2 regions of the Nocardioides sp. AE5 genome follow, and region 1 is predicted to be linked to the other one. Evidence: predicted binding sites of a transcription regulator. Region 1 holds the regulator's gene; the other holds the start of a gene.
The links. The regulator LexA, encoded in region 1, represses DNA repair genes until DNA is damaged. The targets are predictions, from matches to a motif close to TCGAACANNTGTTCGA.

Region 1 (15,582 bases):
CGCGTGGAGGCGGCCGGCACCGGCGACATCCTCTCCCGGGTCGGCGACGATGCCCGCACCGTGGCGGCCTCGCTCAACGAGATGGTGCCGACCCTGATCACCTCACTGGTCCTGGTCGCCTTCACCAGTGCCGGGATCTTCGCGCTGGACTGGCGCCTGGGCCTGGCCGGGATCGTGGCGTTGCCGCTCTATGCGCTGGCCCTGCGCTGGTACATGCCGCGCTCGGGCCCCTACTACGCCGCCGAGCGGGTCGCCCAGGGTGAGCGTGCCCAGGCGATGGTGAGCGGTCTGCAGGGAGCGCCGACGGTGCGTGCCTATGGCCTCTCGGCCGACCAGGTCACCACCATCGAGCACCGCTCCGCAGAGGCGAAGGACATCAGCATCACCGTCTTCCGGTTGCTGACCCGGTTCACCTCGCGGGCCAACCGCGCCGAACTGATCGGGATGCTGTCGTTGCTGACGACCGGGTTCCTGCTGGTGCGCGCCGATGCCGCGACAGTGGGCGCAGTGACCGCTGCCGCGCTGTATTTCCACCGCCTCTTCAACCCGCTCGGGGCGCTGCTCTTCATCTTCGACCAGATCCAGTCCACCGGTGCCTCGCTGGCGCGGCTGGCCGGGGTCGCACGGATGCCCGTGGAACCCGAGCCGCCCGGCACCCTGCCCGCCGGGGCCGGTCCGTTGGTCCTCAACCATGTGGACCACTCCTATGTGGCCGGGCGCCCGGTGCTCTCCGGCATCGACCTGGTGATCCGCCCCGGGGAACGGGTCGCCCTGGTCGGGGCGACCGGGGCCGGCAAGACGACCCTGGGCGCGATCGCTGCCGGCGTACTCCCGGCGACGACCGGATCGGTCACCCTGGCCGGCGTCGACCTGGCCGAACTCCCCGAGTCGCTGCTGCGCTCGCGGGTCGCCCTGATCAGCCAGGACTTCCACGTCTTCTCCGGCACGTTGCGCGAGTCGTTGACGCTGGTCAATGCCGACGCCACCGAGGCCGACCTGGCTGCGGCACTGGACCTGGTCCATGCGCGCGGCTGGATCTCGGCGCTGCCCGAGGGCCTGGAGACCGTCGTCGGCGCCGGCGCCCACGCCCTGACCCCGGCCCAGGCGCAGCAGATCGCCCTGGCTCGGATCGCGCTGGCCGACCCCTGGTTCGTGGTGATGGACGAAGCGACCGCGGAGGCCGGTTCCGCCGGCGCCCGCGAGCTCGAGGCGGCCGCGCTCGCGGTGACCGCGGGGCGTGGCGCACTCGTCGTCGCCCACCGACTCACCCAGTCCGCCACGGCCGACCGGGTCCTGGTCCTCCACGAAGGCGTGGTCGTCGAGGAAGGCAGCCACGACGAGTTGCTCGCTGCGGGTGGGCGGTACGCCGAACTCTGGGCTGCCTGGTCGGCCTGAGGCTGGGCGCGGGCTGGCGCTTTCGGTATCGGCGGGCGGCGGCACATTCGGGCAGCGCGCGACCGACGCTTTCGGTGCACATGCACCGAATCGGCCCTTGAACTGCGGTTTTCGGGGCCGTTCCGGTGCATGTGCACCCGATCGGCCTGGGCGGTGGGCTGACCAGGTGCCACGCACGACACGCCCATCGAACAAATGTTCGCGCGTTCTCTTGATTTGTTCGAACACATGCTCTAGCTTCGTACACGTGTTCGATCGAACATCTGATCGAAATCCTCCGAACTGAAGCAAGTGTCGGGGGGTGCCGAGAGGCTTTCATCGAACACCGACCACCCACTTCCCCCGGAGGTCTCCCGATGAGCACCATGACCCTCTCCCCCGCACCCGCACTGCCCAGCATGGGTTCCAGCCAGCTTCGCCTGACCCGGCGTGGACGACTGGTGATCTTCACCCTCGCCCTCATGGTCGTGCTGGCCACCGTGCTCTTCCTGGGCGCGGCTTCGATGGCGACGAATGAGGCAGGCGTCGAACAGGAGACGGAGATCGTCATGGTCGGCTATGGCGAGACCCTCTGGGACATCGCCGGCGGCCTCGCCGCCAGCGGCGAGACCCGTGACATGGTCGAGCGGATCAAGGACCTGAATGGCCTCGACTCCTCGATGGTCATGGCCGGTCAGGAGATCCACGTGCCCGTGGTCGACTGACCACACCGGCACCACAAGCATCTGCGGGTCGCCTCGACCCCGGCCCGCAGATGGGGAAGACGAGGGGCGGAATCATCACCTGGTTCCGCCCCTCTTCATTTGCCCGCCGCCGGATCCGGCGTACGCCGAACCACGGCGGATCCGGGGTCGATCAACAGCCGGAACCACGTCCGCGACACGTTCGAACAGGTGTTTGAAACACCCCCACTGTTGTGACTACGTTGGACTCATCAGCACGCACACTCGTCGGAAGGCACCAGGGGCATGGCAAGCAAAGGCTCGAACTCGAACGTCACCTCGCTGCCGGACGGCCCCGCGGACGCCTCCGGCCTGACGCCGCGACAGCGTCGGATCCTCAACGCCCTGCGCGACTCCATCGAGACCCGCGGCTACCCGCCGAGCATCCGCGAGATCGGCGAGACGGTCGGCCTGACGAGTTCGTCGTCGGTCGCACACCAGTTGAAGACGCTCGAGGCGAAGGGGTTCCTCAAGCGCGACCCCAACCGCCCCCGCGCGATCCAGGTCTTCCTGCCCGAAGCCAGTGCCGCCCCGAGCGCCATCGGCAGCGCGGCCGAGGTCGACTATGACGAGACCGGCATCGGCGACGCCGTACCGCAGGCCACCTACGTGCCCGTGGTCGGCCGGATCGCAGCCGGCGGGCCAATCCTGGCCGAGGAGCGCGTCGAGGAAATCTTCCCGCTGCCCAAGACCCTGGTCGGTGACGGCACGCTCTTCCTGCTCGAGGTCTCCGGTGACTCAATGATCGACGCCGCGATCTGCAACGGCGACTACGTCGTGGTCCGCCAGGAGCAGACCGCACGCAACGGCGAGATCGTGGCCGCCCTGATCGACGGCGAGGCCACCGTGAAGACGCTGATGCGCAAGGACGGCCAGGTCTGGCTGATGCCGCACAACGAGGCGTACGACCCGATCGACGGCACCCACGCCTCGATCCTCGGCATCGTCACCGCGGTGCTGCGCAAGGTCTGAGCCGGGACACTCACCGCCCCCTCCCCTCGCCGAGTCGGCACGAGTTGACACCACTCGGTCCGATCGGGCCGAGAGGCGTTTCCGCGCACATGCACCCGAACGGCCCCCACGCGCCCGGATCGCGGGCCCATCCCGCGCACATGCACCCGAACGGCCCCGGCGGACCCGGATCGCGGGCTGCTCCGGCGCACATGCACCCGAACGGCCCCCGCGGCCCCGACGGCCCGGGCGAACTCAGCCGGCTGCGAGCCGCTTCAACGCACCCCGCGCGACGGCGGGGTCGGTGGTGGTCCACATCGGAGGCAGGCTCGCCTTCAGGAAGGAGCCGTACCGCGCGGTGACCAGGCGCGGGTCGAGCACCGCGACCACACCACGGTCGGTGTGCGTGCGGATCAGCCGACCCGCGCCCTGGGCCAGCAACAGCGCGGCGTGTGTCGCGGCCACCTGCATGAAGCCATTGCCCCCGGACTGGTCGGCTGCCTTCTGCCGCGCCGACATCAGCGGGTCGTCCGGTCGGGGGAACGGGATCCGATCGATCAGCACCAGTTGGCAGGTGTCACCCGGCACGTCCAGGCCTTGCCACAGGCTCAGCGTGCCGAAGAGGATCGTGTGCGGGTCGTCGACGAACTGCTTCTGCAACTCGGCCAGTTGCGCGTCACCCTGCGCGAGGGTGGTCAGGTGCGGCAGTCGCTGGCGGACCTCCTCGGCCGCGGCCTCTGCTGCACGACGCGAGGAGAAGAGCCCCAGGGTCCGTCCGTCGGCGGCATCGACCAGGTCGACGATCTCGTCCAGTTGCGGCTTGCCCAGGCCGTCGCGGCCAGGGGTGGGGAGGTGCTTGGCGACGTACAGGATCGACTGCTTGGGATAGTCGAAGGGCGAGCCGACATCGATGCCGCGCCACGGCTGCACCTCGTCGCCCTCCGTCGCCAGTTCCTCGCCACCGGCCAGAACCCGTTCACTCGGCTTGAGGCCGACCGAGGTGGCCACGTTGGTGAAGTCGCCGCCGAGCATCAGGGTCGCCGAGGTAAAGACCACGGTCTTGTCGGCCAGCAACTTGTCGCGCATCGGCCCCCACACCTGCAACGGCGCGACGCACAGCTGCGGACCACCGTGACGGGTCTCGCGGTCGTTGCGCCAAAGCACGTCACTGGCCAGGTCGGAGGCCATCCGCTCGGAGGTGTTGAAGACTTCCTGCAGGCCGGCCTTCGCCTGGTTGCGCCCAGGGTCGGCCTCCCCTTCCTTTTCCTTGGGGATGGCGCCCAGGCAGGCACGAGCCGCGTCGCGGACCAGGATCAATGCCTCGGCGAGCTGGACGTCGATCGCGTCGATCCGACCCGCTGACGTCCGTTCGATGGCGTCGCGCAGCGCCCCCGCGGCGTCATCGAGGTCATCGGCTTCCGCGTCCTCGACATAGCGGGCCGCTCGGCGGGCTGCCCGCTCGACGTCGCTGGCGGCGAGTTCGTCGGTCGCAGCCTGGGTGATCCGGGCGACCACTTCGTGCGCCTCGTCGATCACGACGGTGTCGTAGTCGGGGATCATCGGCACGCCCTCGATCGCATCGATCGCGAGCAGGGAGTGGTTGGTGATGATCAGGGAGCTCGCCGCGGCCTTGTCCCTGGCCCGTTCGGCGAAGCACTCCTCCCCGAATGGACACCGGGTGCGGCCCAGGCACTCGCGGGCGCTAACCGACACCTGGCGCCAGATCCGGTCGGTGTGGCGGGGCGCATGGTCGCGCTCGCCCGTGCCCCCGGACTCCGCCTCGGACTCGGCCCATTCGCGCAGCTTGATGACCTCGGCACCCATGGACCCGGTGGGTGCCTCGATCAGGGTGCCCTGGTCATCCGGGGCACCCTCGCGGACCCGGTGCAGGCAGGCGTAGTTCGAGCGGCCCTTCAGCACGGCGTACGACGTGTCGATGCCGGGCTTGGCCCGCAGCGCGTCGACCAGGCGGGGGATGTCGCGCTCCACCAGTTGGTGCTGCAGCGCCAGCGTCGCGGTCGCGACGACCACCCGGTCCTCGTGCAGCAGGCTCGGCACCAGGTAACCGAGCGACTTCCCGGTGCCGGTCCCGGCCTGGACCAGGAGGTGCTCACCGGTCTCCATCGCTGTGGCTACGGCCTCGGCCATCTCGACCTGGCCAGCGCGCTCCTGCCCGCCCAGCGCCTCGACCGCCTCGGCCAGGAGGCTCCTGACCTTCGACTCGGACGTGGGGGCAGCAGGCAGGTCAGGCACCCGAAGACCCTATCCCCCGGGCGCGACACAACCCGCCAGGCGGCACGAGTCGACAGGTTTGCACGTCGAGGCGGCGTCAATTGACGCCGCCTCGACGTGCTCAGGCGTCAACACGTGCCGCCTCGGCGTGGGTCAGACGACGGCGCCGGAGTCGTTCGGGTCGCGCACCTTCTTCACCTTGACGTCGCGCGGGAACTCCTGGATCCGCTGGAAATAGCTCGCCATCGGCGCCGAGACGCAGACGGTCGAATACATACCGATCGCCAGGCCGAGCAGCAGCGCCAGGGAGAAGTCCTGCAACGAGTCGCCGCTCATGAACGTCAGCGCGGCCAGGATGAACATGGCACCCAGACCGGTGTTGACCGTGCGCGGCATGGTCTCCAGGATCGCGGTGTTGGAGATGTCGTCGAAGTCGCCGGACTTGTCGATCCGCAACCGTTCTCGCACCCGGTCGAAGACGACGACGGTGTCGTTGACCGACAGACCGATGATGGTCAGCGCCGCAGCCAGGTAGAGGCCGTCGATCGGCTTGCCGAGCCAGGCGAAGATGCCGGTCACCAGGACCACGTCGTGCGCCAGTCCGAGCACGGCCGAGAGCGCGAACGTCCAGTGGAAGCGGACCGCGAGGTAGAGCATCTGCGCGGCCAGGGCGATCAGGAACGCGATCAGGGCCTTGGTGCGCAACTCCTTCCCGAGGCTCGCCGCGATGGTGTCGTCGGTGACCTGTTCGGTCTCCCCGGCGATCTCTGCGATGCCGGCCCGGATCTCGTCGCGCTGCTCGTTGGTGAACTCACCCGAGCGGATCTGCACCCGCTCCGAGCCGTCGCTGGCCTTCACCTTCTGTACGACGGCCTCGGGCAGGCCCGCCTCGACGGCGACCTCGCGCGCCTGGTCGGCCGAGATCGGCTGGGCGGTGGAGTATTCAACCGTCCGTCCACCGGTGAACTCGAGGCCCAGGTTGAGCCCCTGGACGAAGATCCCGGCGAACGCCGCGACGGTGAGCGCGCCGGTGAGGATCATCCACATCTTCTTGCGCTTCATGATCTGCGGGTTCTTCCGGGTCAGCCAGGTCCGCACCGAGCCGATGTGGCCCAGACCGGTGATCTGGGGACGCCGGGCCACCGAGCGGGTGCTGACAGCGATCTCGGTCAGCACCCGGGCGATGATCAGCGCGGAGACCAGCGAGGCGATGACACCGATGGCCAGGGTGACACCGAAGCCCTTGACCGACCCCGAGGCGAAGATGAAGAGCAGCAGGGCAGCCAGCAACGTGGTTACGTTGGAGTCGATGATCGCGGTCCACGCCTTGTTGAAGCCGACGCTGAGCGCGCGTCTCATTCCGGCCTTGGGATTGTCGCCGTACTCCTCCCTGGCTCGTTCGAAGACCAGCACGTTGGCGTCGATCGCCAACCCGATGGCGAGCACGAAACCGGCCAGGCCGGGCAACGTCAGTGTCGCACCGACGACGAGGGTCATCGCATAGGCCAGCACCGTGTACGACGCCAGCGCCAGCGTGGCCAGGAAGCCGACCAGGCGGTAGATGAAGACGATGAAGAGGCCGGTCAGCAACAGACCGATGACGGCCGCCTCGATGGACGCCTTGATCGCGGCGTCACCGAGCGTCGGGCCGATCACCGAGTCCTGCATCGGCACGCCGGCCTGGAAGTTGCCGTCCCCGTCGAAGGAGCCCAGTGCCAGCGGCAGGGCACCGCCGGCGATCAGGACCGCCAGGTCGCCGGCCGACTTCTCGTTGAACCCGCCAGTGATGTCCGTGCCGCCGGTGATCCGGCCACCGCAGTTGATGTCCACGTTGGGCGCGGAGATGATCCGATTATCCAGCACGATCGCAATCCGGCCCTTGTAGGCGTCCTGCTCGCAGGCGGCGGTGGCGCTGAGGTCACCGAACTTGTCGGAGCCCGATCCGTTGAACTCGACCTTGACGACCCAGCCCACCGAGTTCTGGTTCTGTGCCTTGGAGGCGTCCTTGATGTCGTTACCGGTGAGCGCAACCGGCCCGACCTCGAGGACCTCGCCATCGTCGGAGGCATAGACCCGGTTCCCCTCCTCGGAGGGTTCCTGGTCGGGCGAGGTGGCCGGCCCGACCACCTGGTGCACGGTCAGCTGCGCGGTCTTCCCGATGACCTCCTTGGCCTGCTCGGGGTCCTGGACGTCGGGCAGCTCGACCAGGATCCGATCCTCACCGACCCGGACCAGGGTGGGCTCGGAGACCCCGAGGGAGTCGACCCGGCCACGGAGCACCTCGAGGGTGCGGTCGACCTCGGTCGCGGTGACGTCGTCGTCCGGGTTGTTCGGATCCTGCGCCTGGTACATCAACTGCGATCCACCGCGCAGGTCGATCCCGAGACGTGGCTCCTTCTCGAACGACAACCAGAGGCAGCCTGCCAGGAGTCCGAGGACGAGGAGCAGGCGGACGAAAGCACCACGTGACATGCCCGCCATCTTCCACCACGTTTCCAAGCGCGCGTGAATCGGGCGTCCGTTCAGGGGTCAAGCGCACGCCACGGGGCGCGAGTCACACGGCGTACGTCGCCAGCTCGTCGGCAAGTCGTGCGTCCGCCCGTCCCTTGACCCGGGTGCCGTCCGCGGTGTGCTCCATCGACTCGATCTCGCCGCGCTGGTGCAGGCGGTTGATCAGGTCGCCGCGCTCATAGGGCAGCAGTGCCTCGAACTCGACCGCGGGCCGCGGCAACTCCGCCTCGACCTGGGCGAGCGCCTCGGCGATGCCCTCGCCGGTCCTGGCGCTGACCACCACCGAGTGCGGCTCCCGGGCGCGGAGCCGGGCCAGCACCATCGGGTCGGCGGCGTCGGCCTTGTTGATCACCACCAGCTCGGGCACCTGGCTCGCCTCGATGTCGGCGAAGACCTCCCGCACCGCGGCGATCTGCCCCTCCGGGTCGGGGTGCGAGCCGTCCACCACGTGCAGGATCAGGTCTGCTTCCGCGACCTCCTCCAGCGTGGAGCGGAACGCCTCGACCAACTGGTGCGGCAGGTGGCGGACGAAGCCGACCGTGTCGGACATGGTGTAGACGCGACCGTCGGAGGTGGTGGTCTTGCGGGTCGTCGGGTCCAGTGTGGCGAAGAGGGCGTCCTCGACCAGCACCCCGGCATCGGTGAGCCGGTTGAGCAGCGACGACTTGCCCGCGTTGGTGTAGCCGGCGATCGCCACCGACGGGATCTCGTTGCGGTGGCGGTTGGCCCGCTTGGTCTCGCGGGTCCCCTTCATCGCCTTCAGTTCCCGGCGGAGCTTGGCGATCCTGGTGTTGATCCGGCGCCGGTCGGTCTCGATCTTGGTCTCACCAGGGCCACGGCCACCGATGCCCTCACCGCCGGCGACGCGGCCACCGGCCTGGCGGGACAGGTTGCCACCCCAGCCACGCAGTCGCTGCTTCATGTACTGCAACTGGGCCAGCTCGACCTGCGCCTGGCCCTCCTTGGACTTGGCGTGCTGGGCGAAGATGTCGAGGATCAGTGCGGTCCGATCGACGCACTTGACCTTGAGCTTGTCCTCCAGGTTGCGCAGCTGGCTGGGCGCCAACTCGCCGTCCATGATCACCGTGTCAGCGCCGGTGGCCTGGACGATCTCGCGTACGCCGTCCACCTTGCCGCGGCCGATGAACGTGGCCGGATCCGGCTTCTGGCGACGCTGGTAAACCGCCTCCAGGACCTCGGACCCTGCGGTCTCGGCGAGCAGTGCCAACTCGGCCATCGAGTTCTCGGCGTCAGCGATCGACCCGTCGGTCCACACGCCGACCAGGACGACCCGCTCCAGGCGGAGTTGGCGGTATTCGACCTCGGTGATGTCCTCGAGCTCGGTGCGCAGGCCAGCCACCCGGCGCAGCGCATGGCGCTCGGCCAGATCCTGCTCACCGGCGGAGAGTTCCTCCGGGTCGGGACCCTCCGCTGAGACAACGTCATAGCCGGGCTCGGCGTCGTCCTCGTCCCAGTCGCGGGTCTCCTCGAGCTCGTCGGCGAGGGAGAAGTCTTCAGGTGCGTTCGTCATATGACTCCCAGCCTAGGCGGACCCGGATCAGGTGGCGAACGAGTTTCGCCGGGACGTAGCGGTGTGGGATGCCCGTTACCGGGTAGAACACCTCCCATGCCTGCCGACATTCCCGTGCACGCCGAACGCGGCCCGACCCGGCCCACCCCTGACTCGGCCACCTGGGCGGTCGCCACCCTGGCCGCGCTGCCGATGCCGATCGTGGTGGTGCTGACCGTGGTGCTGCTCCCGCTCCCAAGCGCGGTCACGCCCACGATCCGGATCTGGGCCGCCTGCGTGGTGTGGCTGCTGGTCGGCCTGGCCTGCACCCGTACGCCGCCACCAGGCCCGCGCGAGTTGGGCTGGGGCGTCGTCGCGGGCACCTGTGCCTGCCTGCCGTGGGCCGCGCTGATCGCAGATGACCTGCTGTGAGCCAGGACGTGCTGGACCGTCGTGCGCCGTTCGGCGCGGGGCTCTTCGGGCCTGCCAGCGTGGTGGCCGTGGCGATCGGGATCAGCCTCTCGTTTGCGCCGTGGTTGACCGACATCCCGGGCGGCTGGTGGTGGTCGATCGGCTGGCCGCTGCTGGGCGTGGTCGCGTTGCCCGTGCGCGGCGTGGTGCGCCAGGCTGGCGTCGGCACGCTCGCCTCGGCACTCACCTGGCCGGTGTGGTGGCTGTTCTTCGGCGTACTGGGGCTCTTCTAGGCCGCACGACCTAGCGCCCAGTGATGCTCGCGGCGAGGTCGGTCGCCTCCTGCTCGGTGAAGTTGCCGGCGATGTCGGTGCCGTCCTCGAGACGGACGCCGCAGTCGATGGTGACCGCTGGTGCGCTGACCAATTCACCGTCGGCCATGATCGCGATCCTATTGCCGGGGTCGCCGGTGCCGGCACAGCCCGCTGCCTCGGTCAGGTCACCGAACCTGGCATTGCCTTCGTCGGTGAACTCGATCCTGACCACCCAACCGACACCGTTCTCCGGCATCTCGGCGGAAGCGCTGAGCACGTCCGCCTCGGTGAGGGCAGCCGGCCCGATCTCCAGGACCGCCCCGTCGGCCGCGACCACGATCGCGTTCCCTGCCTCGCTCGGCTCGGCGTCCACACTGTCGGCCGCGGCCACCACCGGGTGGATCCCCAGCGCCACGGTCGGTGCAGTCGGCGAGGTTGAGGTGGGCTCGTTCGAAGCTGGCCAGTCCGAAGCGGGCTCCTCCGAAGCAGGCACCGTCTCCGACGAGCCGGGCGCGTCGGGGTCCTGCTCACCGCTCGATTCCGCGTCACCACATCCGGCCAGGGGCAGGAGCAGGAACAGGGCCGCAACACCAGTCGCGATCGGGCGCATGGGACGACACTAGACCCTGCTCGTCGCCCCCGAGCGCTTCGAAGCAGGACGGCCCGCCCCGGACGCGGAGTCCGTGGCGGGCCGTCGACCGACGCAGGTGTCAGTCACTTGGGTGGCATCCGGATGCCACCGTCGACGCGGATCACCTCGGCGTTCATGTAGGAGTTGGTGATGCACTCGACCACCATCGAGGCCAGCTCGTCCGGCACGCCGAGGCGCTTGGGGAAGAGCACGCTCTCACCGAGCTTGGCCTTGAACGCCTCGGCGGCCTCGCCCTCGCCGTAGATCGGGGTGTCGATCAGGCCGGGGGCGACGGTGTTGAGGCGGATGCCGGCCGAGGAGAGGTCACGCGCGACCGGCAGCGTCATCCCGACCACGCCACCCTTGGACGCGGAATACGCCGCCTGGCCGATCTGGCCGTCGAAGGCGGCGACCGAGGCGAGGTTGACGATGGCGCCGCGCTGGCCGTCGGCGTCCGGCTCGTTCTGGCTCATCTTCGTGGCCGCGAGACGGACCATGTCGAAGGTGCCGATCAGGTTGATGCCGATCACCTTGGTGAACGCACCCAGGTCGAAGGCCGAGTCGTATTCGCCGTCGCGGCCGATGGTGCGCTGGGCCCAGCCGATGCCGGCGGAGTTGACCACCGCACGCAGCGGGCCGAGCTCGACGGCCTCGTTGACTGCGTTGCGGTTCTGCTCGGTGTCGGTCACGTCCACGCTCACGAAGACGCCGCCGATCTCCTGGGCCAGGGCCTGGCCCTTCTCGGCGTTCAGGTCCGCGACGACGACCTTGGCTCCCTTGGCGGCCAGCTGGCGGGCCGCGGCGGCACCGATCCCCGAGGCCCCACCGGTGACGATTGCACTTGCTCCATTGATGTCCATGGCGCCGATGCTAGATGAACCATTCCACGAGGTCTTGAGCGGCGTGGGGACCATTCGCCAGCGCGGAAGGTGTCCGGGGTCGGCGTTCACCACCCCCGGACAGGCTCAGCCTGCGCGTTGGGCAGTTTCACAGGTGAGCCTGTGGTTCTGCCCAAACGATCAGCCCGGGCGTCGCGTGATCAACAGACGCCAGTCCTCCGGCCCGCGCTGCAGGTAGTCGACCTCGAAGACGCCGGGCTGGCGACCCTCGAGCTGCCGCAGCAGCGGGATCGGATCGTGCGGGGCGACCAGGACCAGTGCCTTGCCGGGGCGGACGGCGTCCAGGGCACCGAAGACGGTGGCGTGCCGGATCGCATGAGGCACCACGCGGGCGTCGAGCTCGGGGAAGCCGGAGACGTCCCGTTCACCGCAACCGCACTCACCGTGCTCGTGGCCGGTCGCCTCACCCGTTGCCTCGACGTTGGGGAGCGGATGTCCGTACCCGTCGTCGGTGATGCGCGGGCCCGCATCGCGAGCCTCGCCGACCAGGCGGACGAGTTCGTGGTGCACCTCGGCAAGCGAGACCCCGGGATGACGCACCAGCAAGGGCACCAGCTGGTCGTTGACCTTGGTCAGGTGGGTGGCGAAGAGCTGCCGCAACGCGGCGGTGTGCAGCGCGACCTCGATGCCGTCGTCGGCACGACCGATCTGCTCGACCAGGTCGGCGATGATTCGGTGCTCGACCACCATCGCCTCGACCAGCAGGCGTGCCTCGGTGATGTCGGCACCGGCCCGGCACAGGGTCTCCTCGGCGGCCCGGACGTGGGGCACGAGCAGTTCGCGGCACCACTCGAGCAGGCTGGCGCGGGCGCTCATCGCGGCCTCGGTCGAGGTGGACCGGGCAGCGGTGGTGACCAGGTCCACCTTCAACCCCAGGGCCCCGTCCATCTCGGCGTGGTGGGCGACGATGCGTTCTGCGGCCTGTGCGTCGGCTTCCGACGAAGCCAGGACCAGGTCTTCCATGACGGGCCTCCTGTTGCTGGGGGACCACCGGGCTGGCGATCCGTACCGAGAATTTACTACACTTTATTCCGTGAAAAATAATCTGCGGTCACCGGGCCGCTTGGGGCCGCGCACGGGCGCCTCGCGCCGCCCCCTCTCCACCTCACGCCAGGCGTTGCTCGATCGTCTCCGCATCCAGTCCGAGCCGACCACCCTGGCCGCACTGGTCAAGCTCTCCGGGCTGCACCCCAACACCGTCCGCGAGCACCTCGACGCCCTGGTCTCGGCCGGGCTGGTCCGGCGCGAACAGGAGCCACCCTCCGGCCGCGGCCGTCCACCATGGCTCTACCAGGCCGTGGACGAGGAAGCGACCAACGAGTACGCCGTCCTGGCCTCCGCCCTGGCCGGCGCCCTGGCCCGCAGCAGCGACGACCCCCACGCCGCAGGGGCAGAGGCGGGCCGCGCCTGGGGCAGCCGCCTGGCCCGTGACCGCGGTGCATCGCCCACCTCTCCCGAGGCGGCCCGCACCATGGTGCTCCGCCTCCTCGACGAGATGGGATTCGCTCCCGAACCCACACCGGGCGACGAGGACCGGATCCGGCTCACCCGGTGTCCCCTGCTCGAGGCCGCCCACCGGCATCCCGAGGTGGTCTGCGGCGTACATCTGGGCATCATCGACGGCGCGTACGCTGAGCAGGGGGTGGTCGCCGCAGGGACCGAACTGCTCCCCTTCGCCGAACCCGGTGCCTGCCGCCTCACCCTGCCGATGCCGCAGGCGATGGTGCCCGGACCGGGCACGGAGACCCGGTGAGGATCCAGGCTTCGCCGCCGCCCGCAACGACGCGGAACCCACGCGGCTTCTGGCCGATGCGCGACCTCCCGGTGATCGGATGGCTGCTGGCCACCATCGTGGTCGCCCTGGTCCACCCCTGGTTGCCGGCACCGCGCTGGCTGCTGATCCACCTGACGCTGCTCGGCGCGGTGACCCACTCGATCCTGGTCTGGAGTCGCTACTTCACCGACACCCTGCTCCGCTCCCCCGCCGATGCCACCCGTGGGCCGCAGAACGCCCGCCTGGCGCTGCTGGACCTTGGCGTCCTGGCCGTCGTCGCCGGCGTGCTGACCGGTTGGTGGCCGGCAACCGTGCTCGGCGGGGCCTCGGTCCTGGTCGCGGTCGCCTGGCACGGCGCTGCCCTGGCCCGCCGCCTGCACGCCGCCCTGTCGCGGCGCTTCGCGATGGTGGTGCGCTTCTATGTCGCGGCCGCAGCCCTCTTCACCGTCGGGATCGTGATCGGTGTCCTGGTCGCCCGGGTGCAGGCCGACCCGTGGCACGAACGCCTCCTGGTCGCGCACGCGAGCACCAACCTGCTCGGCTGGATCGGGCTCACCGTCCTCGGCACCCTGGTCACCCTGTGGCCGACGATGCTGCGCACCCGGCTCGCGGACGGCGTGGAACGGGCCGCGCGCCGGGCACTGCCCGTGCTGCTGGTGGCCATCGCCGTGACCGTCGCCGGCGCCCTGGCCGGTTCACCCCGCGCGTCGGCACTCGGCCTGGCCTGCTATCTCGCCGGACTGTCCTTGCTCGCCCCCGGCTTCGTCGCTGCTGCCCGCCAGCGCCGCCCCACGTCGTACGCCGCGGCCTCGGCGCTGGGCGCCGTCTGCTGGCTGGTGCTCTGCCTGGTCCTGCTGGTCGCCGGGTTCGCGGTGGCCGCCGACTGGGCGGAGGCCGGATCCTGGTTCGAGCGGTTCACCCCGTTCCTGGCCGCGGGCTTCGGCGCCCAGGTGCTGCTCGGGGCGATGTCCTACCTGGTCCCGGTGGCGCTCGGCGGCGGGCCGCGCGCGGTGGCCACAGCGACCCGGGCAATGGATCGTGGCGGCCTCTTCCGGGTCGGTGTCGTCAACGCCGGTCTCGTGGCGTGCCTGGTGCCGCTGCCGGCGATCGTCCGGGTGGCCTGCTCGGTGCTGGTGCTGGCAGCGCTCGCCTCCTTCCTGCCGCTGATGATGCTGGCGATCAAGGCGTCGGTGACCACCCGTCGCCAGCAGGCCGAGGAGCCAGCCAGGACACCGATGCCTCCCGTGGTGGCCACCGGCAACCCGCTCGGCGCCCTGGCCCTGGCCTGCTGCCTGGTCCTGGCCGCTGTCGCCGGCGGCACCGTGGTCGACCAACGCCTCGGTCCGGGTGCCGGCTCGATCGCGGCAGGTGTCGCCGCGACCGGCGAGACCACCGTGGTCGAGGTCGAGGCCCGGGACATGGCGTTCTTCCCCTCCCGGATCGAGGTGCCGGCCGGCAACCGGTTGGTCATCGAGGTGCGCAACACAGACACCTCCGAGGTGCACGACCTGGTCCTCGATGACGGCACCGACAGCGGGCGGCTGGCGCCCGGGGAGAGTGCCCGCCTGGAGATCGCCGTGGTGGGGCGCGACGTGGCCGGCTGGTGTTCGGTGCTCGGACACCGCCAGATGGGGATGACCCTGGAGATCATCGCCCTCGGTGCGCCTGTTGCTCCGACTGCTTCCGGCGCGGACGGCGGGACCGGTGGCCATGGTGGGCACCAGCACGGGCCCGCCGACGGCGCGCCGGCCGTGGTGGACCCGCATGCCGAACCGGATGCCGACTTCACGGCGTACGACGCGACCCTGCCGCCGCTGCCCGAGCCGACCGGCGTGCCGAGGGTGCACCGCCACACGTTCCGGATCAGCGACACCGTGGCCGAGGTGGCGCCGGGCGTCACCCAGACGCTGTGGACCTACCAGGGCAGTGCGCCGGGGCCGACCCTGCACGGCCGCGTCGGGGATCGCTTCGAGATCACCCTGGTCAACGACGGGACCGTGGGCCACTCGATCGACTTCCACGCCGGCGCGCTCGCCCCGGACGAGCCGATGCGGACGATCCCACCCGGGGAGAGCCTCACCTATGTGTTCACCGCGACCCGCGCCGGGATCTGGATGTATCACTGCGGCACGATGCCGATGGCTGCCCACATCGCCAACGGGCTCTTCGGTGCCGTGGTGATCGAACCCGCGGACCTGACGCCCGTGGACCGGTCGTGGGTGCTGGTCCAGT
Region 2 (15,582 bases), on a different contig from region 1:
TGTTGGCCCTGCTGACCTGTCACGACCACCACCGCGTGGACGTGGCCGCCCGAACCAGACAAACCGTCCCCGGGCGCCGGTCGCAGGCAGCCCCGAGCCCCGACGTCGTGGCTCCGGGAGCACGCGATTCGAGCGTCTCCATCCGTCTCGAAGGAACACGATGAACGACACCGTCCAGCCCGCAGCCCGCCCCCGGGCCGATGTCCCCCGCCCCAAGCGCGGCGAGGGTCAGTGGGGCCTCGGCTACTCGACGCCGCTGAACAAGAACGAGCAGTCCAAGAAGGACGACAACCCGCTCAACGTGCGCGCCCGGATCGAGAACATCTACTCCAAGCGCGGCTTCGACTCGATCGACCCGGCCGACCTGCGCGGACGGTTCCGCTGGTACGGCATCTACACCCAGCGCGCCCCCGGCCTGGACGGCGGGAAGACCGGTGCCCTGGAGGAGGAGCAGCTCGACGACCGCTACTTCATGATGCGCGTGCGCAGCGACGGCAGGCTGCTCGACGCCGGGCAACTGCGCACCCTGGGCGGCATCTCCACCGACTTCGCCCGCAACACCGCCGACATCACCGACCGCTCCAACATCCAGTACCACTGGATCGAGATCGAGGACGTCCCGACCATCTGGGAACGCCTGGAAGCGGTCGGCCTGAGCACCGAAGAGGCCTGTGGCGACTCGCCGCGAGGCATGCTCGGCTCCCCCGTCGCCGGCGTCGCCAAGGACGAGATCATCGACGGCACCCCGGCCCTGGCCGAGATCAACCGGCGCCGCACCGGCAACCCCGAATACGCCAACCTCCCCCGCAAGTTCAAGACCTCCGTCTCCGGCCACCCGAGCCTGGACGGCGCGCCCGAGATCAACGACGTCTCCTTCGTCGGCGTGGTCCACCCCGAGCACGGGCCGGGCTTCGACCTGTGGGTCGGCGGCGCCCTGTCCACCAACCCCTTCCTCGCCGCCCGGATGGGCGTGTGGATCCCGATCGACGAGGTCGCCGACGTCTGGGAAGGTGTCATCTCGATCTTCCGCGACTACGGCTACCGCCGGCTCCGCTCGCGCGCCCGGCTGAAGTTCCTGGTCAAGGACTGGGGCATCGAGAAGTTCCGCGAGGTGCTCGAGGTCGAATACCTCCAGCGCAAGCTGGTCTCCAACCCCTCTCCCACCGTGGCCACCCGCAACGGCGACCACATCGGCGTACACGAGCAGAAGGACGGCAACTTCTACATCGGCGCCGCCCCGACCGTGGGACGGGTCAACGGCGAACTGCTCACCGCGCTCGGCGACCTGGTCGAGACGTACGGCGTCGCCGGGGTCCGCTTCACCGCCTACCAGAAGCTGGTGCTGATCGGGGTCGCCCCCGACAAGGTCGACGACGTCGTCGCCGCACTGGACGCGATCGGCCTGCAGGCCAACCCGTCGAACTGGCGCCGCTCCACGATGGCCTGCACCGGCATCGAGTTCTGCAAGCTCGCCATCGTCGACACCAAGCAGCGCGCCCACGACCTGGTCGCCGAGCTCGAGCGCCGCTTCCCCGACCTCGACACCGAGATCACCGTCAACGTCAACGGCTGCCCCAATTCGTGCGCGCGCACCCAGGTCGCCGACATCGGCCTCAAGGGCCAGCTCGTCCTCGACGAGGACGGCAACCAGGTGGAGGGATTCCAGGTCCACCTGGGCGGGGGCATCGGCTTCCGTGCCGAGCTGGGCCGCAAGCTCCGGGCCCACAAGGTGACCAGCAAGGGTTTGGACGACTACATCACCACCATCGTCAACGCCTACCTCGCCCAGCGCACCGAGGGCGAAGCGTTCGCGGACTGGGTCGCCCGGGCCGACGAGGTCGACCTGCGCGGCGAGAAGACGCTCGAGGCCGTCTGATGTCCCAGCGCGCCCAGGCCAACCACTGCCCGTATTGCGGGGACGAGGACCTGCGCCCGCACGACGCCCGCCCCGGCACCTGGGAGTGCCGCTCCTGCCAGCGCATCTTCTCCCTGACCATGCTCGGCCTGACCAACGAAGGAGGCACGCCATGACCGCACAGTCGACAGCAGCGGCGCGCGCCTTCCGCGGCAGCCACACGGCCGACCGGTCGCCGGAGGAGCTGCGCGAGATCGTCTCCCACGCCGGCGCCGAGCTCGAACTGGCACCGGCCGAGGACATCATCGAGTGGGCCGTGGCGACGTTCGGGGAGAAGTTCTGCGTGACCTCCTCGATGGGTGACGCGGTGCTGGCCCATCTGGCCGCCACCGTGGCGCCCGGGGTGGACGTGGTCTTCCTCGACACCGGCTATCACTTCATCGAGACGATCGGCACCCGCGACGCCGTCGCGGCGACCATGGACGTCAACCTGGTCACCGTCACTCCCGAGCTGAGCGTCGCCGAGCAGGACGAGCAGTACGGCAAGGACCTGTGGCGGACTGACCCGGACACGTGCTGCGCGCTGCGCAAGGTAAAGCCGCTGGCCGACTCCCTGGCGAACTATGACGCGTGGGCCACCGGCCTGCGCCGCGCCGAGACCCACAACCGGGTGACTGCCCCGGTGATCGGCTGGGACGCCAAGAAGGGGAAGGTCAAGGTGTCCCCCATCGCCCGCTGGAGCGACGAGGACGTCGAGCGCTACATCGCCGAGAACGGCGTGCTCGTCAACCCTCTCGTCCACGACGGCTATCCCTCGATCGGCTGCTGGCCCTGCACTTCACGGGTCGCGCCCGGCGAGGACCCACGCAGCGGCCGTTGGGCCGGCCAGAACAAGACCGAGTGCGGGATCCACACATGAGCGCACCGGCCCCCACGAACAGCAGTGCCACCAGTAACACCGATCGCGAAGGGAGGCAGTAAAACCATGACTGCTCCTGCTCTGATTGCCCTCGCCCACGGAAGCCGGGACTCCCGCTCCCCCGAGACCGTGAAGGCCCTGGTCGGCGAGGTCCGCAAGTTGCGGCCCGACCTGCGCATCGAGACGGCATTCCTCGAGCTCGCCAAGCCGTCGTTCGGCAGCGTGGTGACCAAGCTGGTCAAGGCCGGGTACGACGAGATCGTGGTGGTCCCGCTGCTGCTCAGCGATGCCTACCACGCCAAGGTGGACGTGCCCTCGGCCGTGGCCGAGCAGGTCGCCAAGCACGAGGGCCTGCAGATCCGGGCGACCGAGATCCTGGGGCTGGAGCCCGCCTTCCTCGAGGTCCTCGACCTGCGGCTGCGCGAAGCGCTCAAGACCGCCCGGGTCCGCGAGCTCGACGCCCTGGTCCTGGCCGCTGCCGGCTCCTCGGACCCGCTGGCCAACCAGGCCGTGGCCCGGCTCGCACGCCTGTGGGGCACCCACCACAAGTTGCCGGTGAAGGCAGCCTTCGCGGCCTCCACGCCGCCGGCCACCGGCGAGGCGGTCCGTGCCTTCCGCTCCGAGGGACGTCGCCACATCGCGGTTGCCTCGTTCTTCCTGGCGCCCGGCTTCCTGCCGGACCGGGCCGCAGAACTGGCGCTGGAGGCTGGCGCGGTTGCCGTCTCCGACCCGCTGGGGGCCCACCCGACCCTGGCCCGGACGGTGCTGGCGCGCTATGCGGTCGGTGCGGTCGAACTGGTCCCGGTCTGATCAGCCCCAGGACGGTTCAACCCAGGAACTGACTGACCAGCCGCTCGAGTTGCCGGGCCGGGTCGCCGGTCACCCCGCCGTGCACCGGGCCGGGCTGGATCACGGTGCTGCGTGGCGCCTTGAGGAACCCGAATCGGGTGCCAATCGGCGCCGCCGCAGCCGCGCCAGCGCTCGGGTCGCCGGCACAGACGCCTGCCACGAACTCGAGGCTGGCCCGGACCCGGTCCACGTCGAGGTGCGGGAACAGGGCGAGCAGGCGCGCCTGGTCCACCTGCCAGCCGACGTCGAGGAAGTCGGCACCCTGGCAGTAGAGGACGACCCCGACGTTGACGAACTCCTCGCGTTCCACGCGCGGCACGCAGCGCAGCACGACGTACTGATAGGCGAGCGCGCTCATGCTCGCTCCGCCCCGCCGGGCAGCCACTGGCGCGTGCCGAGCCGGGCCGTCAGGAACGCGACGTACGCCGCACGGACCGCGTCGGCGTCGTCGGCACCGGGCACGGGCTCCAGCCACGCGTCGGGCACGTCGGCCAGGATCGTGGCGAAGGCCGCTTCGTCGAGGAGCGCGGAGATCTCGGCGTCCGCGGCGCCCAACCCGTCAACGTGCGCACCCAGGACGTGGTCGCTGGCGTCCCACGGTTGGCGGGCGAACCGCTGTGGATCGGTGATGCCGCCGCCCCACGCGTGGTGGAAGTAGAGCGAGGCGCCGTGGTCGATCACCCACAACTCGTCGTGCCACACCAGCAGGTTCGGGTTGCGCCAGCTCCGGTCCACGTTCGCGGTGAAGGCATCGAGCCAGAGGATCTTCGCGCACTCGGCGCCCACTCCCCCGGTGGCGACCTCGGTGTCATAGCCGAAGGAGCCCGGCAGGAAGTCGACGCCGAGGTTGAGGCCGAGGCTGGCCCGGAGCAGGTCCTGCACCTCCTCGTCGGCCTCGTAGCGGGCGATCTCCTCACTGAGTTCGAGCCCGACCAGTCGCGGGGTGCGCAGGCCGATCAGTTCGGCGAGGCGGCTGACGATGACCTCCGCGACCAGGACCCGCAACCCCTGCCCGGCGCCGCGGAACTTGCACACGTAGGTGCCCAGGTCGCTGGCCTCGACGATCCCGGGCAGCGATCCGCCCTCGCGCAGTGGCGTCACATAGCGGGTGACCTGCACTGTCTCGATCACGGGATCGGGTCCTCCTCGACCAGGCGTGCCCGTTGCCCGGCCACGTCGAAGTCGGCCTTCGGCCAGCCCAGGTCCATCGACTCGAACGCCTCGAGCAACAGGTGCGCAATGGCCATGTTGCGATACCACTTGCGGTCCGAGGGGACGACGTACCACGGGGCGTGATCGGTGTTGGTCCGCTCCACGGCGATCCGGTAGGCCTCCTGGTAGGCGGGCCACAACTCGCGCTCGTCGATGTCGCCGGGGTTGAACTTCCAGTGCTTCTCCTCGTCGTCGAGGCGGGCCAGGAGGCGCTCCTTCTGCTCCTCGGCGCTGATGTGCAGCATGCACTTGATGACCAGGACACCGTCGGCGACCAGGTCGGCCTCGAAGTCGTTGATCGCCCCGTAGCGCCGCTCGATCTCGTCCGCGTCGGCGAGCTCGCGCACCCGCCCGATCAACACGTCCTCGTAGTGTGAGCGGTCGAAGACACCGAGGTAGCCGGGCTCGGGCACAGCCTTGGCGATGCGCCACAGGAAGTCGTGGGCGAGTTCCTCCTCGGTCGGCGCCTTGAACGAGGTGATCCTCACCCCCTGTGGGTCGACCAGGGCGACCGCGGAGCGGATCACCCCGCCCTTGCCGGCGGTGTCCATCCCCTGCAGCACCAGCAGCACACGCCGTGTCGAGCCGGTGGTGCGCTCGGCGAAGAGCCGCTCCTGGAGGTCGGAGAGGGGCTCGGCGAGATCAGCCAGGGCGTCGTTCCCGTCATCCTTGTCGCCGTCGAAGCCGGGCGTGCCGTCGGTGGCGATCGCGGCCAGGTCGACCGGGCCCGGCGGCAGGCGGAGCAGGTCGGTGAAGGAGCCCTTTGTCTTGCCCATGGCGACCACCCTAAAGGGCGTGTCGACGGCTCAGCCGACGACGCGTCCGACGTCCAGGGAGCAACCGACCACGGTGGCAGTGCTGCCGTCGTTGCCGGGTTCGTCGAACCAGACCCCCTCGGTGAAGCCGGCCTTGGCCAGCGCCCTGAGCGAGGCAGTGTTGCGGTGGTCGGGTGCCGCGAAGAAGCAGGAGGCCTCGGGGAAGCGCTTCCGGGTCCGCCCGAACCACTCCCACAGCATCCGTACGCCGATCCCGCGGCCGATCCAGGCCGGTTCGCCGATCGCGTAGTCGAGGCCGATCGCATCCGGCTCCCCGGCGAGCAGGGCGAACTCCGGATAGTCGCGGATCCGGTAGTCCTGGACGAACCCGATGGAGCGGCCGTTCATCTCCACCACCCACATCCGGGTCGGCGTACGACCGTCCAGGTGGGGACCGTAGGCGGCCGTCACCGAGTCCAGGTCGGGATCCCCGTCATCGGCCCACCAGCGTGCGACGTGGTCCGCGCTGCGCCACCGTGAGACATCCGGCAGGTCGCCGCGGGTCATCGGGCGCAGGGTGAGCCGCTGGTCGGGATCGACGGCGAAGACCTTCTCGGCACCGGAGAGGTCCACCGCGAACGGCTCCCCCGCCACGGTGGTGGCGATCCGGCTCGCCGCCCGGCCCCAGGCCTCCCCGGCCCGCGCGACACCGGAGAGCTCCCGCTCCCCATGGCGCACGATGACCGGCGTCGACATGGGAGCCAGACTAGACGGCCTCGAGTTCGTCGCGGACCACGGCGAAGGCGACGCCGGGCGGATATCCCTTGCGGGCAAGCATCCCCACCAGTCGCCGCGTGGCCACCTCAGGGGCCAGGGAGGACATCGTTCGCAGCTTCTTGCGCACCAGCGCGCGAGCCGCGGCCTCCTCGTCGTCGGGGTCGATCTCGTCGAGCGCCTCACGGGCGACCTCGTCATCGATCCCCTTGCGGCGCAACTCCTGGGCGAGCGCCCGCCTCGCGAGCCCCTTGCCGGGCTGGCGCGAGGCAATCCAGGCCCTGGCGAAGGCGGCGTCGTCGATCAGCCCGACCTCCTCGAAGCGGTCCAGCAAGGCGGTCGCCAGCTCGGTCGGGACGTTCTTGCCGGCCAGCTTGTCGGCCAGTTCCTTGCGTGAGCGCGCCTGCCCGGTCAGCTGGTCGAGCAGGATCTTGCGGGCCACGGACTCCTGGTCTGCTTCTGGCTCCGGTTCCGGCTCGGGCGGGGCGGAACGCGTCCATGCGTCCACCCCGACCGAGACGTCACCGCGCCATCCGTCGGCCATGCTCAGAAGTCGACGTTGGTGGGCTCTGCCGGCGCGTCGACGGTCGGCACCACCCCGAGCTTCTCCAGGATCTTCTTCTCCAGCTCGTTGGCCAGGTCGGGGTTGTCACGCAGGAAGTTGCGGGCGTTCTCCTTGCCCTGTCCGAGCTGGTCGCCCTCGTAGGTGTACCAGGCACCGGCCTTGCGGACCAGGCCCGCCTCGACACCGACGTCGATCAGGCCACCCTCGCGGGAGATGCCCTTGCCGTACATGATGTCGAACTCGGCCTGCTTGAACGGCGGCGCGACCTTGTTCTTCACGACCTTGACCCGGGTCCGGTTGCCGACCATGTCGGTGCCGTCCTTGAGGGTCTCGATCCGGCGCACGTCCAGGCGCACCGAGGAGTAGAACTTCAGCGCCCGGCCACCGGTGGTCGTCTCGGGCGAACCGAACATCACGCCGATCTTCTCCCGCAGCTGGTTGATGAAGATCGCGGTGGTGTTGGAGCTGTTCAAGGCACCGGTCATCTTCCGCAGTGCCTGGCTCATCAGGCGGGCTTGGAGGCCGACATGGCTGTCGCCCATCTCGCCCTCGATCTCGGCGCGCGGGACCAGTGCGGCGACGGAGTCGATCACGATCAGGTCCAGGGCACCGGAACGGACCAGCATGTCGGCGATCTCCAGCGCCTGCTCCCCGGAGTCGGGCTGGGAGACGAGCAGGGCATCGGTGTCGACGCCGAGGTTCCTGGCGTATTCGGGGTCCAGCGCGTGCTCCGCGTCGATGAAGGCGACGATGCCGCCCGCGGCCTGGGCATTGGCCACCGCATGGAGGGCGACGGTCGTCTTGCCCGAGGACTCCGGGCCATAGATCTCGACCACGCGGCCCCGGGGCAGTCCGCCCAGGCCCAGCGCCACGTCGAGGGCGATCGACCCGGTCGGGATCACCTCCAGGGGGGCACGGGTCTCGTCGCCGAGGCGCATCACCGACCCCTTGCCGAACTGCTTCTCAATGTTGGCCAGCGCTACGTCCAGCGCCTTGCCACGATCTCCAGCCATGTGCTTCACGTCCTTCTCAGGGTCGGGTCGATGTTGGTGTCCTGCGTCATCACTGACGCTAGGGGGGACCACCGACAGTTGGGTGCCGACCACCTTCAGGGTTGTGGAGAACCCCGGCCGACGGGATCAGCCTAGGCGAACATGTGTTCGATCAGCCCGCGACACGCGGAACGATTTCACCGATCCCGCGCGGGCAGTCCCAGCTCCTGCCACACCGCACGCCACACCAGCCGCGGCTCCTCCCCCGCAGCCAGCGCCTCCTCGACGGTGCGGGAGCCGAGCCCGGGCACGGTGTGTTGCTCGGCCCACGAGCGCGCGTAGCCCGACCCAAGCGCGGCGTCCATCCGCTGCCAGAACTCCGTGTGCCTCATCGCGGGTGCGCATCCCAGGCATGGTGGACCAGGTCGTGCAGGTGGTAGCGCGCGATCGAGTCGACCGTGAACCGCGACCCGTCCGAGCGGCGTCCGGTGCGCTGCCAGGCAGCCGGGCCGTCGCCATGGTCGGCGACCGCGTCATAGGCCGCGGCCACGGTGCCGGCCGCGGCAAGCAACTCGGTGGCCACCTCGCCAGGGTCGCTGGCGGCGTACTCACCCTCGATCGCGGCGTGGTCCTGGTCCCAGGCCGCGAGTTCGGGATCGACCCGCTCCAGCATCAGGGCGACGCGCTCGGCGAAGAGCCGGTTGACGTCGCGCACGTGGCAGGCGTACTCGAGGGGTGACCACACACCGGGAGCGGGTCGCCGGGCCACGTCGGGACCCTTGAGCACGGTGCGCCACTGCTCCGCGTTGGCCCGCACTCCGCTGGCCACCTCGCCGGGCGGCGTACCGGGACCGTCGAACCCGCAGTCGTCGCAGGCCCGGTCGATCACCCAGGTCCAGTCCTTGGTCTCCGGTTCGATCTCGTTCGCTCCCACGGCCACATAGTGAACCACGGCGCCGGGGGCGAGAGCGCCGAGGTGCGATCATGACCCACATGGCTGACTATTCGACCCGCTCCGCCACCGAACGCGACCTGGCCGACATCGCAGCCATCTATTCGTACGCCGTGGACAACTCGCACTCCACCTTCGACCTCGAGCCACCCGACCTCGACCACTGGCGTGCCCGCCTCGAGGGCGACCACCCCGGCGACCACCTGATCGTGGCCGTGGACGCCGATGACCGGGTCGTCGGCTATGCGTACTCGTGGTCCTACCGGCCCCGGCCGGCCTATGACCTCACCCGGGAGACCTCGATCTACCTGGACGAGTCGGTCCGTGGGCAGGGGGTGGGCAAGATGCTCTATCCCGCGCTGCTGGAGACGATGGCGTTCTCCGGCGTACACACCGCTGTCGCGCTGGTCGCCCTGCCGAACCCGGCCAGCGAGCGGCTCCACCTGGCCTGTGGCTTCGAGAAGACCGGCCAGTTGCGCGAGGTCGGCTGGAAGTTCGACCAGTGGATCGACGTGGCGTGGTACCAGAAGATGTTGCCGTCCCTGCCCTGAACGGGACTGTTCAGCGCCGGTCGGCGAGCACGTGCGAGGCAGCAGCCGACGCCGCGGCGGCACCGAGCACGGCTGGCCAGGCCCCGATCTTCTTCGCCAGCGGGTGCGAGGCGCCGAAACCACCGAGGTAGACCGCCGAGAGCGCGGCGGTCGTTGCCGCTCCGCCCTTGGCCAGCCAGGTACGTCCGGCCAGCAGCCCCGCCCCGGCGAGGACCACCCCGCCCAGCGGTCGTACGCCGGTGGTCCGGGCGACCAGGTAGCCACCCACCAGTCCGGCGGCGGCGATGGGGGCGGTGGGCAGGCTCTGTGCGTCAGGGAGGCTCATGGCGCCAACGGTACCCAGCGCCGCCCAGCCGACTCCGGGTCAGGTCAGCAGCAACTTGTCCAGGCGACGCCGGACCAGCAGCAACCCGAGCAGCCCCATCACCACCAGGTAGGCGACCGAGACCGCACTCGCCCAGGAGAGCGCCCCGGTGGTCAGTTCCCGGCAGAGCACCACGCCTCGATACAGCGGCGTCGCCTCAACGACCCAGCGCACTGCGGCATTCCCGTAGGCGGTGATCGGGAAGAAGGTCGCCGAGAAGAGGAACATCGGCAACTGGACCAGGGTGATCTTGTCGAAGTCCTGGAAGGACGTCATGTACGTCGTCAGCCCTATGCACACCGCGCTGAACGCGAACCCGATCAGCAGCGCCGCCGGCAGCGCCAGCACCGCCCACCAGGAGTGGACCATCCCCATCGCGACCATCACCAGCAGGAAGGCAGCCGCATAGGCTGCGCCGCGCAACTGGCCCCAGAGGATCTCCCCGCGGGCCACGTCGGCGGTGGTCAGCGGCGTGGCCAGCATCTGGTCGTAGAGCTTGTCGTACTTGAGCTTGAAGAAGACGTTGTACGTCGAGTCGAGCAGCGCCCCGTTGAACGCACTGGCGGCGAGCATGCCGGGCGCCACGAAGTCGGCGTACGGGATCTGTTGCCCGTTGAACTCGAACGCCTCGATCAACTGGCCGACGCCGATCCCGATCGAGAAGAGGTAGAAGACCGGCTCCAGGAAGCCGGTCAGGAAGAGCTTCCAGAACCGCTTGTACGTCGTGTAATTGCGGTAGGTGATCATCGCGACGGCGCCCGCCGGGCTCAGCGGCGGCACGGGAGCAGGAGTGTTCGCCATCAGCCCACCAACCGCTTCGTCAGCCCGGTGATCGCCAGCCACCAGCCCAGGACGGTCACCGCCACCAGCACCGCCACGTGCACCAGCGCCATCGCCCAGTCGACGGTGTCCAGGCAGAACATCCGCGACAGGTCCACCCCGTGCCACAGCGGGGTGAACCGCGCCACCCAGGCCAGCACGTCGCCGAGGTTGGTGATCGGGAAGAAGGCGCCGGAGAAGAGCGTCAGCGGGATCACCCCGATCCGGAAGACCAGCCCGAATCCCTGCTCGGACTCCATCCGGGCACTGAGCGCGAAGACGATCGCGGCGAAGGACATCCCGACCAGCACCTGGGCGGCCCAGGCCAGGAACGGGCCCCACCACGACTCGAAGACCCCGAACGGCGCCAGCACCACCATGAAGACCGCGCAGGCCGAGGCGACCCGGGCCAGCACGAAGACCAGGTGCGCATTGACGATGTCGCGCGGGTCCAGTGGGGTCGCCATCTGGGCGTGGTAGGTGCGGTGCCACTTGATCCCGCCCATCACCGGATAGGTGGTCTCCCCCACCGCCAGTTGCATGGCATGGGCGGCGACCAGGCCCGGGACGATGAAGGCCAGGTACGACGTGGCTCCCTCCAGCCGGGCCGGGTCACCCTCGATGAACCCGCCCAGCAGCACGCCCATGCCCAGCACGTAGAGCAGCGGCGAGCCGAACGAGGAGACGATGCTGCCGCGCCAGGTCCGCTTGTGCACCGTCCACCAGTAGTCGACCTGGCGCCCGATGCCCTCCGCAATCGTCAGGGCCATCTCAGTCCACCAGCGATCGGCCGGTCAGGCGCAGGAAGACGTCCTCCAGGGTGGAGCGACGGACCAGGGTGGCCACCGGGCGCAGGCCCCGCTCGTGGACCCGGGCGAGCACCTCGTCGCCGTCGTCGGTGTAGAGCAGCAGCCGGTCCGGGAGCGCCTCGACCCGGGTGGCGAGGTCACCCACCCGGGTCGCGATCTCCTCCGGCGTACCCGCCTCGCTGCCCACCACGAAGCGGAGCTCGGCGACCTCGCGCGTGGAGTGCGCGGCGATCAGTTCGGCCGGTGACCCCTCGGCCGCGATGACGCCCTTGTCCATCACCACCAGCCGGTCGCACAGTTGCTCGGCCTCGTCCATGTAGTGGGTGGTGATCACCAGGGTCACCCCGGCATGCTTGAGCCGGTAGAGCTGGTCCCACAGCACGTGGCGCGCCTGCGGATCCAGCCCGGTGGTCGGCTCGTCGAGGAGCAGCAACTCGGGCCGGTTGACCAGCGAACGGGCAATCGTCAGCCGCCGCTTCATCCCGCCGGAGAGCTCATCGACCTTCGCCGTGGCCTTCTCGGTGAGCATCGCGAACTCGAGCAGTTCGTCGACCCGCTCGTTGACCACCTTGCGGGGGATGCCGAAGTAACGGCCATAGATGTACAGGTTGTCGCGCACGTTCAGTTCGTTGTCGAGCGTGTCCTCCTGGGGACAGACCCCGATCCGGGCCCGGATCGCCGGCCCGTCGGTGGCCGGATCCATGCCCAGGATCTGCAGGGTGCCACCGCTGGTCGGCGAGACGGCGGCGATCATCCGCATCGTGGACGACTTGCCGGCGCCGTTGGGGCCGAGGAAGCCGAACGCCTCGCCACGGCGTACGTCGACATCGATGCCACGCACCGCCTCGAAGCCGCCGAAGGACTTGCGCAGGCCGGCGGCATGGATCATCGCGTCACTCACGGGACCCGAGACTAGTCTCACCCGCATGGAACCACTGCTCATCCGCAATGTCTTCCCGGTGCCGCTGGCTCCCGGCGAGGCCCCACCCGCGCATCCGTACGACGTCCTGGTCGAGGGCGGCAGGGTCACCGCGGTCGCCCCGGACATCGCCCAATCCGCCGACATGCGCTGCTTCGATGCCGACGGCCGCTGGATCATCCCGGGCCTGTGGGACCAGCACGTCCACCTGGGCCAGGTGGCGATGACCTCCACCCGGCTCGACCTGTCCACCACCCGCTCCCCGGAGGAGGCGACGTACTTCGTCCGCGAGCGGATGGCCCAGTCGCCCGACTCGCCCCTGATCGCGTTCGGGCACCGCTCCGCGACCTGGGAGCGCGACGGGACGGTCGCCGAACTGGATGCGATCTCGCAGACCGCCCCGATCGTGCTGATCTCCGGGGACGCACACCACGCCTGGCTCAACTCGGTGGCGCTGCGTGGCCTGGGCCTCGCCGAGCGCGACGACGTGGTCCGCGAGGCCGAATGGTTCGACGCCTATCCCCGCCTGGAGGCCCTGGTCGGCCAGGAAGCAACGCCGGCCGCCTACCGCTGGGTCGAGGCCGAGGCGGCCACCCGCGGTGTCGTCGGCCTGGTCGACTTCGAGTTCACCGGCGGGGCCACCGAATGGGCCGAGCGCTGGGCCGACGGCGCGGACCTGCTGCGGATCCGGATGGCGACCTATGCCGCCGGGCTGGACGCGGTGATCGCCGCAGGCCTGCGCACCGGCGACCCGATACCCGGCACCGACCTGGCCGTGATGGGGCCGGTGAAGGTGATCTCGGACGGGTCGCTGAACACCCGGACCGCGTGGTGTTGTGAGCCGTACGCCGACTCCCACGGGTTCGAGTTCCCGCGCGGCTATCCCAACCAGGAGCAGGCCGAACTCGAGGCGCTGCTCGCCCGTGCCCACGCCCACGGCCTCGAAGCAGCCGTGCACGCGATCGGGGACGCCGCGGCCAGCGCTGCCCTCGACGCCTTCGCCGCCACCGGCGCCGGTGGCTCGATCGAGCACCTGCAACTGATCCGCACCAGTGACATCGCCCGCCTGGCCGCCTCGGGGCTGCGTGCCTCGGTGCAGCCGGCGCACCTGCTCGACGACCGCGACGTGACGGAGTATTGCTGGCCCGACCGGATGGACCGGTGCTTCAACCTGCGCTCGATGCACGACGCCGGGGTCCGGCTCGCGCTGGGCTCGGACGCGCCGGTGGCGCCACTGGACCCGTGGCTGGCGATGGCGGCTGCGGTGCACCGCAGCGGTGATGAGCGTGATCCGTGGAACCCCGCCGAGTCGCTGACCGTGCGGGAGGCACTGGCGGCCTCGACCGACGGCTGGGGCACGGTTGCTGCGGGCCACCCGGGCGACCTGGTGGTGCTGGACAACGACCCCCTGCTCGACCTGGGCGACTCCGCCTCGAACAGTGCCCACCTGCGAGCGATGCAGGTCGCCGCCACCTATGTCGCTGGGCGGTTGATCGCTCCGTTGTGGGAGTGAGGTCGCCGCGCCTGCGCCCGGGCATCTGTCGGTGCCATGGTGGAGGATGGGGCAATGGCCGACGCGCTGGAGCAGTTCAGTGGACCCACCCGGGAGTGGTTCACGGCTGCGTTCGCAGCGCCCACGCCGGCCCAGCAAGGGGCCTGGGCATCGATCGGCGCCGGGCGCCACTCGCTGGTGGTCGCACCCACCGGGTCGGGCAAGACCCTGTCGGCCTTCCTGTGGTCGATCGACCGGCTGCTCACCCCTGATCCCGTCGCTGCTGCCCGGCGGTGCCGGGTGCTCTACATCTCCCCGCTGAAGGCGCTCGCGGTCGACGTGGAGCGGAACCTGCGGGCTCCCCTGGCCGGGATCCGCCACACCGCCGAGCGCCTCGGTACGCCGACCCGCGAGGTCACTGTCGGGGTGCGCTCCGGCGACACCCCGGCCGCCGAGCGGCGCCGGCTGGCGACCACTCCCCCGGACATCATGATCACCACGCCGGAGTCGCTCTTCCTGATGCTCACCTCCCAGGCCCGCGAGTCGCTGCGTGGCGTGGAGACGGTGATCGTGGACGAGGTGCATGCCGTGGCCGGGACCAAGCGGGGTGCGCACCTGGCGTTGACCCTGGAGCGCCTCGACGCACTCCTCGACGCACCGGCGCAGCGGATCGGCCTCTCCGCCACCGTCCGGCCCACCGAGGAGGTCGCGCGCTACCTCGCTGGTTCCCGTCCGGTCGAGGTGGTCGCCCCGGCCGCGGAGAAGGCGTGGGACCTGTCGGTGGTCGTCCCGGTCGAGGACATGGCTGCGATCGGCGAGGTGCTCGACGACGACTTCGAGGGTCCGGCCGCAGCCGGACCGCGACGCTCGTCGATCTGGCCACACGTGGAGGAACGGGTCGCGGAGTTGATCACCCAGCACCGCTCGACCATCGTCTTCGCCAACTCCCGCCGCCTGGCCGAGCGACTCACCGCCCGGCTCAACGAGATCGCCACCGGCGACTCCGAGACGCCCGTGGTGATCGCCCGCGCCCACCACGGTTCGGTGGCCCGCGAGCAACGGGCCGCGATCGAGGACGACCTCAAGCGCGGCCGGTTGCCGGCCGTGGTGGCCACCAGCAGCCTTGAGCTCGGCATCGACATGGGTGCGGTCGACCTGGTCGTGCAGATCGAGTCACCGCCGAGCGTGGCCAGCGCCCTGCAGCGGGTCGGCCGGGCCGGCCACCAGGTCGGCGAGGTCTCCCGGGGCGTCCTCTTCCCCAAGCACCGTGGGGACCTGGCCCAGACCGCGGTGACCGTGCAGCGGATGCGCAGCGGCGAGATCGAGTCGCTGCGCATCCCCAGCAACCCCCTCGACGTACTGGCCCAGCAGGTCGTCGCCGCCACGGCGCTGGAGCCGTGGGACGTCGACGAGTTGTTCGCCCTGGCCCGGCGTACCGCTTCCTTCGCGCACCTGCCGCGCAGTGCGTACGACGCGACCCTCGACCTGCTCTCCGGTCGCTATCCCAGCGACGAGTTCGCCGAACTGCGACCCCGGATCGTGTGGGACCGGGTCGCCGGCACCATCACCGGCCGCCCCGGCGCCCAGCGGCTGGCGGTGACCAGTGGCGGCACCATCCCGGACCGGGGACTCTTCGGCGTCTACCTGGTCGGCGACGCGGGCCGGGGCAGCAACCGGGTCGGCGAGCTCGACGAGGAGATGGTCTACGAGTCACGGGTCGGTGACGTCTTCGCCCTCGGCGCGACCAGTTGGCGC

Region 2: the regulator LexA is predicted to act here: its motif matches at 8,078-8,093, upstream of recA (recombinase RecA).

What each region holds. Positions count from the first base shown of each region.
Region 1 covers NZ_JAUZVI010000001.1:616,569-632,150, reverse strand. The annotation lists gene Q9R27_RS03025 (ABC transporter ATP-binding protein) at 1-1,395, shown strand, start outside; gene Q9R27_RS03020 (LysM peptidoglycan-binding domain-containing protein) at 1,752-2,099, shown strand; gene lexA (transcriptional repressor LexA) at 2,364-3,089, shown strand; gene Q9R27_RS03010 (ATP-dependent DNA helicase) at 3,324-5,312, opposite strand; gene secD (protein translocase subunit SecD) at 5,454-7,772, opposite strand; gene hflX (GTPase HflX) at 7,855-9,342, opposite strand; gene Q9R27_RS02995 (hypothetical protein) at 9,439-9,753, shown strand; gene Q9R27_RS02990 (hypothetical protein) at 9,750-10,025, shown strand; gene Q9R27_RS02985 (SecDF P1 head subdomain-containing protein) at 10,036-10,656, opposite strand; gene Q9R27_RS02980 (SDR family NAD(P)-dependent oxidoreductase) at 10,761-11,537, opposite strand; gene Q9R27_RS02975 (DUF2249 domain-containing protein) at 11,697-12,539, opposite strand; gene Q9R27_RS02970 (helix-turn-helix domain-containing protein) at 12,610-13,329, shown strand; gene Q9R27_RS02965 (multicopper oxidase domain-containing protein) at 13,326-15,582, shown strand, end outside.
Region 2 covers NZ_JAUZVI010000011.1:102,658-118,239, reverse strand. The annotation lists gene Q9R27_RS15555 (nitrite/sulfite reductase) at 161-1,876, shown strand; gene Q9R27_RS15550 (hypothetical protein) at 1,876-2,031, shown strand; gene Q9R27_RS15545 (phosphoadenylyl-sulfate reductase) at 2,028-2,774, shown strand; gene Q9R27_RS15540 (sirohydrochlorin chelatase) at 2,841-3,584, shown strand; gene Q9R27_RS15535 (DUF3037 domain-containing protein) at 3,601-3,981, opposite strand; gene Q9R27_RS15530 (HipA family kinase) at 3,978-4,754, opposite strand; gene Q9R27_RS15525 (polyphosphate kinase 2 family protein) at 4,751-5,611, opposite strand; gene Q9R27_RS15520 (GNAT family N-acetyltransferase) at 5,642-6,346, opposite strand; gene Q9R27_RS15515 (regulatory protein RecX) at 6,357-6,908, opposite strand; gene recA (recombinase RecA) at 6,911-7,942, opposite strand; gene Q9R27_RS15505 (DUF3046 domain-containing protein) at 8,119-8,313, opposite strand; gene Q9R27_RS15500 (DinB family protein) at 8,310-8,855, opposite strand; gene Q9R27_RS15495 (N-acetyltransferase family protein) at 8,906-9,424, shown strand; gene Q9R27_RS15490 (hypothetical protein) at 9,435-9,749, opposite strand; gene Q9R27_RS15485 (ABC transporter permease) at 9,789-10,589, opposite strand; gene Q9R27_RS15480 (ABC transporter permease) at 10,589-11,377, opposite strand; gene Q9R27_RS15475 (ABC transporter ATP-binding protein) at 11,379-12,344, opposite strand; gene Q9R27_RS15470 (amidohydrolase family protein) at 12,343-13,848, shown strand; gene Q9R27_RS15465 (ATP-dependent helicase) at 13,903-15,582, shown strand, end outside.